One region of the Exiguobacterium sp. s183 genome, then DNA from elsewhere that is predicted to be linked to it. Evidence: predicted binding sites of a transcription regulator. Region 1 holds the regulator's gene; each other region holds the start of a gene.
What was found. The regulator Rex, encoded in region 1, represses fermentation and respiration genes when NADH is low (regulators of the CRP and FNR family bind a similar motif). The targets are predictions, from matches to a motif close to TTGTGAAATATTTCACAA.
Positions count from the first base shown of each region.

Region 2: a site for Rex is predicted at 1,717-1,734, ahead of adhE (bifunctional acetaldehyde-CoA/alcohol dehydrogenase). Genes of this name have one in related genera too.
Region 3: a site for Rex is predicted at 1,132-1,149, ahead of cydD (thiol reductant ABC exporter subunit CydD). Genes of this name have one in related genera too.
Region 4: a site for Rex is predicted at 1,294-1,311, ahead of KNP62_RS11160 (DoxX family membrane protein). Genes of this name have one in related genera too.

Region 1 covers NZ_JACSKN010000011.1:9,185-12,314, reverse strand. The annotation lists gene KNP62_RS15110 (hypothetical protein) at 20-313, opposite strand; gene tatC (twin-arginine translocase subunit TatC) at 445-1,233, opposite strand; gene tatA (twin-arginine translocase TatA/TatE family subunit) at 1,237-1,455, opposite strand; gene KNP62_RS15095 (redox-sensing transcriptional repressor Rex) at 1,455-2,111, opposite strand; gene KNP62_RS15090 (ABC-F family ATP-binding cassette domain-containing protein) at 2,262-3,130, shown strand, end outside.
Region 2 covers NZ_JACSKN010000001.1:727,195-730,324, reverse strand. The annotation lists gene KNP62_RS03940 (Na+/H+ antiporter family protein) at 1-104, opposite strand, end outside; gene KNP62_RS03935 (YebC/PmpR family DNA-binding transcriptional regulator) at 248-961, opposite strand; gene KNP62_RS03930 (MarR family winged helix-turn-helix transcriptional regulator) at 1,042-1,488, opposite strand; gene adhE (bifunctional acetaldehyde-CoA/alcohol dehydrogenase) at 1,878-3,130, shown strand, end outside.
Region 3 covers NZ_JACSKN010000002.1:451,027-454,156, reverse strand. The annotation lists gene KNP62_RS07780 (glycoside hydrolase family 31 protein) at 1-252, shown strand, start outside; gene KNP62_RS07775 (Crp/Fnr family transcriptional regulator) at 365-1,054, shown strand; gene cydD (thiol reductant ABC exporter subunit CydD) at 1,177-2,901, shown strand; gene cydC (thiol reductant ABC exporter subunit CydC) at 2,898-3,130, shown strand, end outside.
Region 4 covers NZ_JACSKN010000004.1:199,079-202,208, forward strand. The annotation lists gene KNP62_RS11145 (glycoside hydrolase family 55 protein) at 1-178, opposite strand, end outside; gene KNP62_RS11150 (cold-shock protein) at 440-640, shown strand; gene KNP62_RS11155 (pyridoxamine 5'-phosphate oxidase family protein) at 758-1,171, shown strand; gene KNP62_RS11160 (DoxX family membrane protein) at 1,350-1,856, shown strand; gene KNP62_RS11165 (DUF3817 domain-containing protein) at 1,937-2,233, shown strand; gene KNP62_RS11170 (MFS transporter) at 2,255-3,130, opposite strand, start outside.

The DNA.
Region 1 (3,130 bases):
CTTGATTGGAACGACTCTTTCAAGACTCTCCTTCACGTCTACTTTTCACTCTCTGATAAATGACAATGCCAACGTGAAGAATCATACCAAGCACGTACAAGATCAGCCCTAGTGCAAGCCAGCCGATCGCGTCCCAACCACGTACGATTGTCATTCCGACAAAAAAGAAGATATAGCCAGTCACGAGTAGCAACGACGAAACGATGAATTGACGTCGCAATCGAGATTGTATAGAGAAAAATAAGAAAAACAGTAAGATGGTTGTCATCGTGCCTAGCAATATAAAGTCCTCTCCGTTGTACTCCCGAATCATCGTGCATCCTCCCTTACATATGTGCCTCGTTTTATTATAGCATACAAAATGGAAAAATTTCTCAATCACTCGTATCCTATCATAACAGTATGTCACAACAAAAAAGCATCATTCCACTTACGGAACGATGCTCATTTTTCATTCATCTGTTTCATTAAATCCATCTGTTCTTGCACCATCGCCTCTTTTTCCCGGCGTAGCACCCCTTTGTAGGTGATACGTGAAATCGATAAACTGATTTCATATAGGAAGAAGAGTGGTAACGACACCATAAGGTGCGACGTCAAATCCGGCGGTGTGATGAATGCCGCGATCACGAATAGGGCGAAGTATGCGTACTTTCGAATCTTTGATAAGAAGTACGGGGTCACGACACCAATTCGGGTCAAGAACATCGTCACGACCGGCAACTGGAACAATAGACCAAACGGAATCGTCAGTTGCAGCAAGAACGTGAAGTAATTGTTCGCCCCGATGATTTGTTCGAGTCCGAGGTCTTGCCCGAGGTCCGTCGAGATATCGAGGACGAGCGGGAATAACCAGTAGTAGGCGAACGCAAGGCCGATCAAGAACAATCCGAAGATGATCGGGATATAGGCAAGGGTACCTTTCCGTTCATTCGGATGCAGACCGGGTGCGACAAACGCCCACACTTGATACAGTAGGAATGGGCTCGCCGCAATCAGGCCGATGATGAGCGCCAAGTTCAAGTAAATCATGAGCGGGTCCGCGACCCCAAAGGCGTTCAGTTCGAGCCCGCGTTCGACGAGATCTTCTTGCAAGTACGCGAGTACATATTTGACACTCGGCAAAGCCATCAAAAAGAAGGCAAAGACGACAAATGCAGATAGCATCAGTCGTCTCCGCAGCTCTGTCAAGTGATCGGTGAGTTCCCGCTCTTGATCAGGTTGATGATTCATGGCTTACTGCTCTTTCTTTTCGATAGCTTTCTTGTCGTTCTCGTCGTGCTCGTTCATCATGCCGTTCGTTGCATTTTTGAACTCACGAAGCGTTTGTCCGGCCGCGCGACCAAACTCCGGTAATTTCTTCGGTCCGAAGATGATGAGCGCGATGATGGCGATGATGAATAGACTCGCCCCACCCGGAATCCCGACGACGAGTGATGATGCTAGTAATTCCATTATTGATGGACCCCCTCAGCGGTTGGATAGTGTTGCATAAAGTAAATGAGTGACTGCAGCTCAATCGACAAATCGATATGATGGACGCGAACTGTGTCCGGTACGGTAAGTCGTGCCGGTGTGAAGTTCAAGATGCCCTTGATGCCGAAACGGACCAAGTCGTCTGCGACGGACTGCGCATAGGCAGAAGGTACCGTCAAAATGGCGACGTCGATCTTGTTTTGCTTCATGATCTGTTCCATCTCATCGACATGATGAATCGGGACGCCTGACATCGTCGTGCCGACTTTTGTCTCGTCTGCGTCGAACCCGACGACGATATGTGTGTTATTGTTTTTAAGGAAGTTATAGTTGACGAATGCCGTCCCAAGGTGACCGACCCCGACCAAGGCGACATTCGTAATCTCGTCCTGATTCAGTGTCTTTCGGAAAAAGTCTAACAGATACTGCACGTTATAGCCATATCCCTTTTTACCGAGCGCACCGAAGTACGAGAAATCACGGCGAATCGTAGCCGAATCGACCTTGACCGCCTCACTCAGTTCTGCTGAAGAGACACGCTGTTTACCTGACGCGTGCAGGCTTTGAATAAATCGATAGTATAGTGGCAACCGTTTGGCTGTCGCTTGTGGAATCTTTGGTTCGTTTTGACTCAACGGAAAGAGCCTCCTTTTTACGACACGTTACAAACGAATCTGAATTTCATACACCTTGATTGTAAACGAATTCACATGACCACTCAACGAATATACCTAAAATCGCTGAAAAATACAGTATACTAAATAGAGAGAAAGGGGTTTTTTCACTTGATCCTACTGCAAGTCAATAACTTATCCAAATCCTTCGGCGTCGAGCCGATTTTAGAAAACGTCAAACTCGAAATCCAAGAAGGCGAACGCGTCGCCCTCGTCGGCCGAAACGGGGCCGGGAAGTCGACGCTTTTGAAAGTAATCGCCGGTGAATATAACTATGACTCTGGGGACATCATGAAGCCAAAAGACGTCACAATCGGCTATCTCGCCCAAGACTCAGGGCTCGAATCCGACGAGACGATCTGGAACGAGATGCTCACCGTCTTCACGGACTTGATCGAGCAAGAGAAGACGCTCCGTCGCATGGAAGCCGACATGGGATCCGAACGGATTCTAAACGACGCCGCTGCGTACGAACGCCTCCTCTCCTCTTACGATGAAGAACAACACACGTTCAAAGAGCGCGGCGGTTACCAGTATGAAGCGACGATCCGCTCGGTCCTTCACGGGATGCGCTTCTATCCGGACGACTTCGAGCGCCGGATCGACACGCTCTCTGGTGGACAACGGACACGTCTCGCCTTGGCAAAGATGCTCCTTCAAAGTCCCGACCTGCTCATCTTGGACGAGCCGACGAACCATTTGGACATCGAGACGCTCGCCTGGCTAGAGAAGTACTTGAGCGGCTATAAAGGTGCCGTCCTCATCGTCTCCCACGACCGATACTTCCTCGACCGCGTCGTCTCGGTTGTCTATGAGCTGTCACGTCATCGGAGCCGCCGCTTCGTCGGGAACTACACGAAGTATCTCGAACAAAAGGCCGCTCTCTACGAACAAGAGAAGAAGCAGTTTGAGTCGCAACAAGAAGAGATTGCCAAGATGCAGGACTTCATTCAGCGAAACATCGCCCGGGCGACGACGAC
Region 2 (3,130 bases), on a different contig from region 1:
ACAAGCCCTCCGACAAGCGCAGCTAATATTAAGGACAATACAATGTGCACACGACTGATGGCGAGTGCAAATAAGACGATGACTGCAAGTAATACTGCGTTCATATCCATCCAACACCTTTCACAATTTCTTTCTCTTGGTATCACTTTAATATGATAAAGACTTTTTGAAATTTAACATATGATGTGACCCTTGTCAAATCGATTATGAAAAAAAGCGATAACTCGTGAAAGTTATCGCTTACGTGTTACAGATCGACGTTGTGATACACTTGGCGAACATCTTCCAAGTCTTCGAGCACATCGATTAATTTTTCAAACTGTTCTTTCGAATCGTCATCGAGCGACACTTCGTTTTGTGGAAGCATCGTCAGCTCGGCGACGGCGAACTCTTCAACCCCGGCAGACTTGAATGCAGTCTGAACGGCATGGAACGCTTCTGGCTCGGCATAGACGATGACCGTCTCATCTTCTTCGATGACGTCACGAACGTCTAGGTCGTGTTCCATCATGAGTTCAAGGACATCGTCTGCCGACATTTGATTGACACCGATGACGGCTGTCGCATCAAACATGTAGGCGACCGAACCGCTGACACCCATGTTTCCTCCGTTTTTACCGAAAGCGGCACGTACTTCAGATGCTGTACGGTTTACGTTGTTCGTCAACGTATCGACGATGACCATCGCACCGTTCGGTCCAAATCCTTCATAACGTAGCTCATCGAAGTTTTCCTCGTCGCCACCTTTTGCTTTATCGATGGCGCGATCGATAATCGCACGGGGCACGTTATACGTTTTCGCACGCTCCACAACGAATTTTAATGACTGGTTCAACTCAGGATCAGGTTCCCCTTGACGGGCGGCCACATAAATCTCGCGACCGAACTTCGCATAGACGCGACTCGTGTTCGCGTCTTTCGACGCCTTCTTCTCTTTAATGTTGTTCCATTTACGACCCATTACATGTCATCTCTCTTTCCATTTGTACGTAGATTCATTACAGATTATATAAGAAGTTGCGTGAATTGACGAGAAAAGTTTTACTCGTCGCCCTTATCCATCTTCTCAACAATCTCGGTGAGCGTCTTCAAACTGTCAATGAGGCGGTCGGTTTCATCCTCGTTTAAAAAGGCGAGACGCTCCTCAAAAAGCCTCCGGAACGAGTCTCTCCGTTCGAGTAGAATACGCTCACCTTTCTCTGTCAACTGGTTCCAAATGACACGGCGGTCCCGTTCATCCGGTACGCGTGTAATATATCCTTCATTTAACAGTTTCGTGATGAGCGGGGTAACATTGGGCGGCGCGATGGAGAGTGTTTCACTAATTCGTCCATTTGTGACAGCCCCCTCGTCCTCAATCAACATCAACAGATGGAAATGAGAGAAGTTCAAGTTCGGAATTTGTGGGAAATCAGATCGACGTAGCAGTTTACGACGAATTAAAGGGATCAGTTTGACGAACTGGTCCGCAGCATCTTGTTTCGGCATAGTAGATTCACTTCCTAGTTAGGTTCTATTTTCATTATACACGAGTTAGGTGCAGTTGAACCTAAAAACGGGTTGATGTGATGATTGATACATCATCATAGAAAAAGAACCGACACAATTAATGTAAGCGTTTACATTAAACTATTTATTCGTTTTCATGAAAACGAATTCGATTTTACTGAGGACACAGTTAAAAATCAAGGGCTATCAACAAATGACAAAAAAATATTGTGAAAGAGTTCACATTGTTGTCACCCACAAACTCTGAAAAACATTGTATTCTATGAATGTGAAGGAAAGCACAATCTCTTGAAAGCAGTCATCACATTGTGTCTTCCATCAAGTCAATATGTTCATTAAAAGCTCTCAATTATGAGGAGGAACCTAACATGGCAGTCAAAGAGAAAGCAAAAGTGGAAACTACGGCAGAACAAATGGTGGATACGCTCGTAGCGGGTGCACACGCCGCACTCGATACGTTGATGACGTTCGACCAAGAGAAAATCGATCAGATCGTACAAGCGATGGCGCTCGCTGGACTTGAGCAACACGTCGCACTTGCGAAATTAGCACATACAGAAACAGGTCGCGGTGTCTTTGAAGACAAGATGATCAAAAATATCTTCGCGACAGAATATATTTACAACTCACTCCGTGGAGAGAAAACGGTTGGCGTCCTTGAAGATGACGTTCAAAACGGAATCACATACATCGCAGAACCAGTTGGTGTCGTCGCTGGGGTCACACCGGTCACAAACCCTACATCGACAACGATGTTCAAAGCGATCATCGCGATCAAGACACGTAACCCAATCATCTTCGCGTTCCACCCATCCGCTCAACAGTGTTCAAGTGAAGCGGCACGTGTCCTTCGTGACGCAGCGGTAGCGGCAGGAGCTCCTGAAAAATTGATTCAATGGGTTGAAGTCCCGTCACTCGACGCAACAAAAGCACTTATGAACCACCCAGGTGTGGCGATGGTTCTTGCGACTGGTGGGGCAGCAATGGTCAAATCGGCTTATTCGACTGGTAAACCAGCACTCGGTGTCGGACCTGGTAACGTCCCGGCTTACATCGATAAGACTGCGAAAGTGAAACGTGCCATCTCGGACGTCATCCTTTCAAAAACGTTCGACAACGGTATGATTTGTGCGTCTGAACAAGCAATCATCGTCGACCAAGAAGTTTACGAAGAAGTGAAGGCAGAAATGACGGCACTCGGTTGCTACTTCTGTTCACCTGAAGAAAAAGCGAAACTCGAAACACTCGTCATTCGCACGGACACATGTGCGGTCAACCCAGAAATCGTAGGGAAGCCAGCAGCATGGATCGCTGAAAAAGCAGGTCTCAACGTACCGGCTGATACAAAAATCTTGATCGCTGAACTCGAAACGGTCGGCGCGACTGAACTTCTTTCTCATGAGAAGTTGAGCCCGGTTCTCGGCGCTTATAAAGTTCAATCACGTGAAGAAGGATTCGCCATCGCTGAAAAAATGCTCGAAATCGGTGGTCTCGGTCACACAGCGGTCATCCACTCAACAGATGACGATGCGATCCTCGACTTCGGTCTTCGCATGAAAGCTTGCCGCATCATTGTCAACTCACCTTCAGCACACGGTGGAATCGGTGACCTTTATAACGA
Region 3 (3,130 bases), on a different contig from region 1:
TTACACATCCCACTCGGTGAATGGAAACAGGAGCAGACCGTGACGCTGCCGGTCGATGTGACACAAAACGCACATCGACTCGACCGTCTCTATCGCTTCTTAGATCGCGCTGAAATCGCTTATGACTTGAAAGATCGTCTATATCAGATGGCGACCACGAAGACGCGTCTCGAGGCATGGCTGTTTGACCTCCATGCGTTAGAACTCGATCGTGATTTACAGGACGCGCTATTGGAACTGATGTTGGACTGAAAAAGGGGGGAGACCCCCTTTTGTCATGTCAGAAAACTGTCGGATTTAGAAAGCGTTTTCATTGAAAATCCCATTATACTGAAGATAGAAGAATAGAAATGAGGGGATGAACATGCGACACATGTGGACGATTGACGATTTACGGCAGTTGACGCTGTTTGCGACATGTCCAAGTCGAGCACTTGAACAGTTGATTCCGCACGTCTATTGCCGGACGTATCGGAAAGGACAACTGTTGTTCATGGAAGGGGACCCGCGGGAGCGTGTGTATTTCTTGATGAGCGGTTATATCAAACTCGAACGGATGAACGAGAATGCGACCCATCATTACGCCGATTACGTGAAACCGAAACAATTTTTCCCATACAACGGTTTATTCACAGGGGAAGACTATCGGCATACAGCTGAAGCGGTGACGGACATTGAGGTCATCTACATCCCGACAGATCGCTTTGAGCGGTTCGTGTCCACGCAGTCGAGCATGCTGCTCTATATCATTGGCCAGATGAATCGTATTCTTGATTTGCATGAAAGGCGTGTCCAAGAAATCATCACACCGAGTGCGAAAGAGCGTGTCATCAATACGCTCCATTTCTTAATTGAAGATTTAGGGGAACCGGACGAACAAGGTGTCCGTGTCCGATGCCCATTCACCGCAATCGAACTTTCTCGTCTGTCCGGTACGTCCCGGGAGACGGTTTCGACGATTTTAGCGAAGCTTCGAAAAGAAGAGATCCTTCGTATCGACGCCCATCAACTTGTGATCGGGCATCCTGAATATTTTGAGCAAGACATCGACTGACGCCACTCGGATGAGGGCGTCTTTTACATGTTCGAACGAGCGGGGCGTTCGCTTCAACACGTGGCATATTGTATAATTAGTGATGAATCTCACAAAGCAATGGAATTGTAAATAGAGAAAGGATGAATGCAGTGAAACGACTGCAAGCCCTTGCTTTCGCCGAAAGGGGTCACATCATCGGACTCGTGTTATCCGCGGTCATGATTGGACTATCGATTTTGGCGCAAGCGTATTTAATCGTCGACATCGTCGACCGAATCTTTTTAAAGGATGAATCATTCGAAGCCATCCTTCCGGCTTTACTATGGCTCGTCGTTGCTTTACTGGCACGAGCGCTTTTTGGATACGTGTCGGGACGCATCGGTGCGAGTTTATCCGAAAAGGCGAAACAGACGTTACGCCTTCAACTGTTGGAGCGGTACGCCACGAGTCCGGTCGAGTCATCTTTGACAGGACAATCAGGTAAAAAGGTCAGTGTGTTCATGGATGCTGTCGACGAGGTCGACGCGTACTTCAGTCAATATTGGCCGCAAGTCATCCAAACGTCGATCATCCCGCTCCTCATTTTGGTCGTCGTCTTCAGCCAACACTGGATTTCAGGAGTCATCATGATGGTCACGGCACCGTTCATTCCGCTGTTCTTCATCATCATCGGGATTGCGACTCAGAAAAAATCAGAAGAACAGATGGAGAAGATGAATCAGTTTTCCGGTAAATTTTTAGATGTCTTACAAGGATTGACGACGCTCAAGCTTTACAATCGCACGGAGCAAGAAGCGAAGGCGATTGAGAAGAGCAGCCTCGACTTTCGGGATGCGACGATGGTCGTTTTGAAGACGGCGTTCTTATCAGGACTTATGCTCGAGTTCATCTCGATGCTCAGTACCGGAGTCGTCGCGTTAGAAGTCGCATTGCAGATGGTCGTGTGGCAAAACCTCACGTTCTTCTCTGGTTTTTTGATTCTCGTATTGGCGCCAGAGTATTATTTAGCGATTAAAGATTTAGGAAGTGCCTTCCATACGGGACGTGGAAGTATGGGTGCGGCCGACCGAATCTTTGAGGTATTAGACGCCCCCGATGACCGCATCGAATGGGGAACGAAGTCACTGGGTTCACGAACACCAAACCTTGAACTCGAAGACGTCTCCTTCGAATATGCAGGCGGACGCTTTGCGCTTCAACCGTTGAGCGGTCGGATTCCGTCCGGCACTCACCTGGCCTTGGTCGGTGCGAGTGGTTCCGGGAAGACGACAGTACTGAATGTCATCTCCGGACTGCTACAGGTGAAATCGGGACGTGTCCTCGTGGATGGTGAACCTCTTCAGTCGTTTGACGAGTCTGCCTGGTACGGAAATATTGCCTATATCTCACAAAACCCTTATCTATTCGCCGGCACACTTGCCGATAACATCGCCTTAGGCGAAGAGGCCGATGAGCTTGCGTTACGGGAAGCAGCCGATGCGGCAGGACTGTCTGAGGTGATCGATCAATTACCGAACGGGATCTGGACGGAGCTTGGAGAAGGTGGATTTGGTCTATCGGGTGGAGAACGACAACGTCTCGCACTCGCCCGTGCCTTCTTTAAACGACCTGGTATCCTCTTATTCGATGAGCCGACGACCGGTCTCGATTTGAAGACCGAACAGATTGTGAGACGTTCGATTGCTGAGTTGTCGAAAGAGGCAACGTTGATCACGGTGGCTCATCGCCTGCATACAATCAAAGAGGCGGATACCATCTGGTTTATGGAGGACGGGCAACGGATTGCGGAAGGCACACATGACGCGTTGCTCGCCGTCCCAGAGTATGCGGAACTGTTTGCGCTTCAGAAAGGGGTGAGCCGATGAACTCGCTTTGGACGATTACAAAATGGATGATGCGCGAGAAGAAAGATATCCTTCTCTCCATCTTCTTTGGATATGCAGCCGGGATTGCGGCGGTCGCCCTGTTTGCAGCAAGCGGATACCTCGTCTCAAGGGCAGGGCTTGTTCCGCCACTGTATGCGCTCATGGTACCCGTCGTTCTCATCAAACTGTTCGGGGTCATTCGGGCAGGAAGTCGTTATCGGGAGCGCCT
Region 4 (3,130 bases), on a different contig from region 1:
GCGTAATGCGCTCAGTCATTGGAATTCGGCAAGGGATGGAATGTTGCTGCTCTGAGTAAGATGTCTCGCGCGTGGAGCGGTGCCATTCGAGTGTTCGCTGGATGAGGTCTTCTTCCGACCAATCAGAATATGAGGCAATCATCGAAGCGATTGATTGCGGGTCCTTTGCATTTTTCATAATAAATCCTCCTAGCATCATCTTCTCTAGCATGTACCCGTTTCGCCTTGTTTTTTAGCAATCAGAAGTATTTACTAGACAGAAGCATCTAGTCGTGTTATATTCAATATGTGCTTAATTAAGAATAGCTGGAATCATAATTCACAAGTGCTTGGGATTATTTTTCATTAGATAATCCAGAGGCTTGTATTTTTTTTGGTCAAGTTTTTTCTAGTAAGGCACTACTATAACGCATAGCGTTTATTTCAGGAGGGTTCATTCATGAACACAGGTAAAGTAAAATGGTTTAACTCAGAAAAAGGTTACGGCTTCATCGAAATGGAAGGCGGAGACGACGTATTCGTACACTTCTCAGCAATCCAAGGCGACGGCTTCAAAACACTTGAAGAAGGCCAAGAAGTAACTTTCGAAATCACAGACGGAGCTCGTGGACCACAAGCTTCTAACGTTGAAAAAATCTAATCTTCCTTTCTAAGGAATATGATACCTGCTCGCATCGGCGAGCAGGTTTTTTTGTGTTTAATCGTGTGGTTTGAGGGAACAGTATACGAGCGACAAACCATGAAGGAGGAATTCGGAATGAGTGCAAAAGAAACAGCATTAAAGATTCTAGATTCAAGTAATGTAGGGACGATGGCGACCGTATATAAGGTGAAGCCACATAGTCGTTACATGACATTTTTCCATGATGATTTCACACTCTATACAGCAACCTCGAACGATACAGATAAGGTGGCGGAATTAGAGAAGAATCCATATACGCATATTTTGATTGGTTATGATGGCGATGGGGTCGGCGACACGTACTTAGAAATTTTAGGGAAAGCGACTGTGTCAGATGATGAATCGATGAAAGAAAAAGTGTGGAACGACAAGCTCGAGGGCTGGTTTGATGGACCAGACGATCCGAAACTGGTCATCCTTAAAATCGAGCCAGAATCGATGCGCGTGATGAACAAGAAGGGTCAACCACCACAAGATGTGACGTTGTAAAATCCTCAAAGGCGCCTCAAGTAGGCGTCTTTTTGATGGATGTGAATAGAGTGTGACGTACATATGGACGAATCATGAACAAACAAAAATACATATGTGAAATAGTGAACATAGATGGTATATTGTGAATGTAATCACATTATTCATTTATTCAACTTCTTGAAAGGGAGGAATCATCATGTTCACGAAATTTTGGCAAAATCATAACATCGCTACGGCAATCTTGACGGTGTTACGTGTATGGCTCGGTTATCATTGGTTAACAGCAGGTTTGGGTAAAATCACAGGTGGTTTTGGAACGGAAGGATTCTTAAACAACGCGGTGACACTTGCGACTGGAGAACATCCAGCCGTCGCAGGATGGTGGGCTGCATTCTTAGAAAACGTTGCAATTCCGAACGCTGGATTATTCGATGTCCTTATTCCTTATGGTGAATTTTTGGTCGGGTTGGGGTTATTGCTCGGTGCACTCACACGTAGCGCGGCGTTCTTCGGTCTTGTCATGAACATGGCTTTCTTGCTCTCTGGAACGGTCAGTACGAACCCAACGATGTTGATCGTATCTGTATTGATTTTGGTTGCTGGACATAACGCAGGGAAAATCGGAGTCGACGGTCTGTTCCTTCGCAACTTTGTCGAAACGAAAGTATTGCATCGTTCACCAAATCGTCAAATAGCTTCGTAACTTTTGTGCACTCTCCTGTGACAAACCTCTCATGTTTCGGCTACGATAGATATAGCCTACAGAGATAAAGGAGAACGCATATGACTACGACTCATTTTAAATGGCTTGGCTACACAGAAGGTGTGTCCTTCTTGTTGTTACTGTTTATCGCGATGCCATTGAAATACATGGCGGGTATTCCACTCGCGGTCAGTATTGTCGGCGCAGCGCACGGTTTCTTGTTTGTGGCCTACGTACTTGCGGCCATGTACATGGCGTGGCGCTTCCGTTGGGGCTTTAAAGTGCTGACGCTTGCCGTCATGGCATCCGTCATCCCATTCGGACCATTTTTATTAGAAAAACGGGTACTCCCGTCAACAGAGAAGACATCGAACTGATTCGTTCGATGTCTTTTTTTGTTAAGACGCTTGTTCAATTGACTGAGCTTCTCGTTCCGCTTGGATGTCATGGCGAATCCGATATGTGAGTGTGAAGGTACATAGGAGTAGGCCAATCATACATGCGGTGTATAGATATGAGACTGGTACAAGATCACTCAATACCCCGAATAGAATAAAACCGATTGGTGTGATACCCATCGCAAGTGACTCGAGTACCCCAATCACGCGACCTAAATAATTCGGATCCGTATTCGTTTGTAAGAGCAATTGAATCGGAACGTTGACACGTACGATAAAGAAACCACTCAATAAGGCGAACATTGCGAAAAAGAAAATCGAAGTGAGGACGTTGAAGTTCAAATATAATGGAATGGCAGGGCCGATAAATAGAACACTGAGTATGGTCAGTGCAGATCGCATGGTCGCCAGGCGATGTTTGATTTTAAATAGTGGCAAGGCGTGAAGTAAAGAAGCGATTAAGAATCCAATGGCAACCATGCTTTCAAGTAGTCCGAACTGAAACGGAGACACGCCGACCTCTTGTAGCGCGGCTATCGGGAACAACACTTCTGTCGCGACGAAAAAGAAATTCAAGAAGGCAGCTAGAACGGCGACTGTCCATAAAACGCGTTGCTGCTTCAAATAAGAGAGACCAGACCGTACATCTTCCCAGGTAGATTGTTCGGTTGGAGCAACCTCTTTCTGATGAAATGTGAGTCGAGAAGCAAGCAAGGCGGCAATCATGAAGAATAGGGCTGAGCTGAATAAAAAAGCTGGAATCGGTATGAGTTTAAACAGTGCTCCGGCAAGAAGCGGAGTGCCGATACTTGAGATGGAGATGATGCTCTGAATGAGAGAGTTGGCACGTTGAAGCTCTTCCTCTTCGAATAGAAG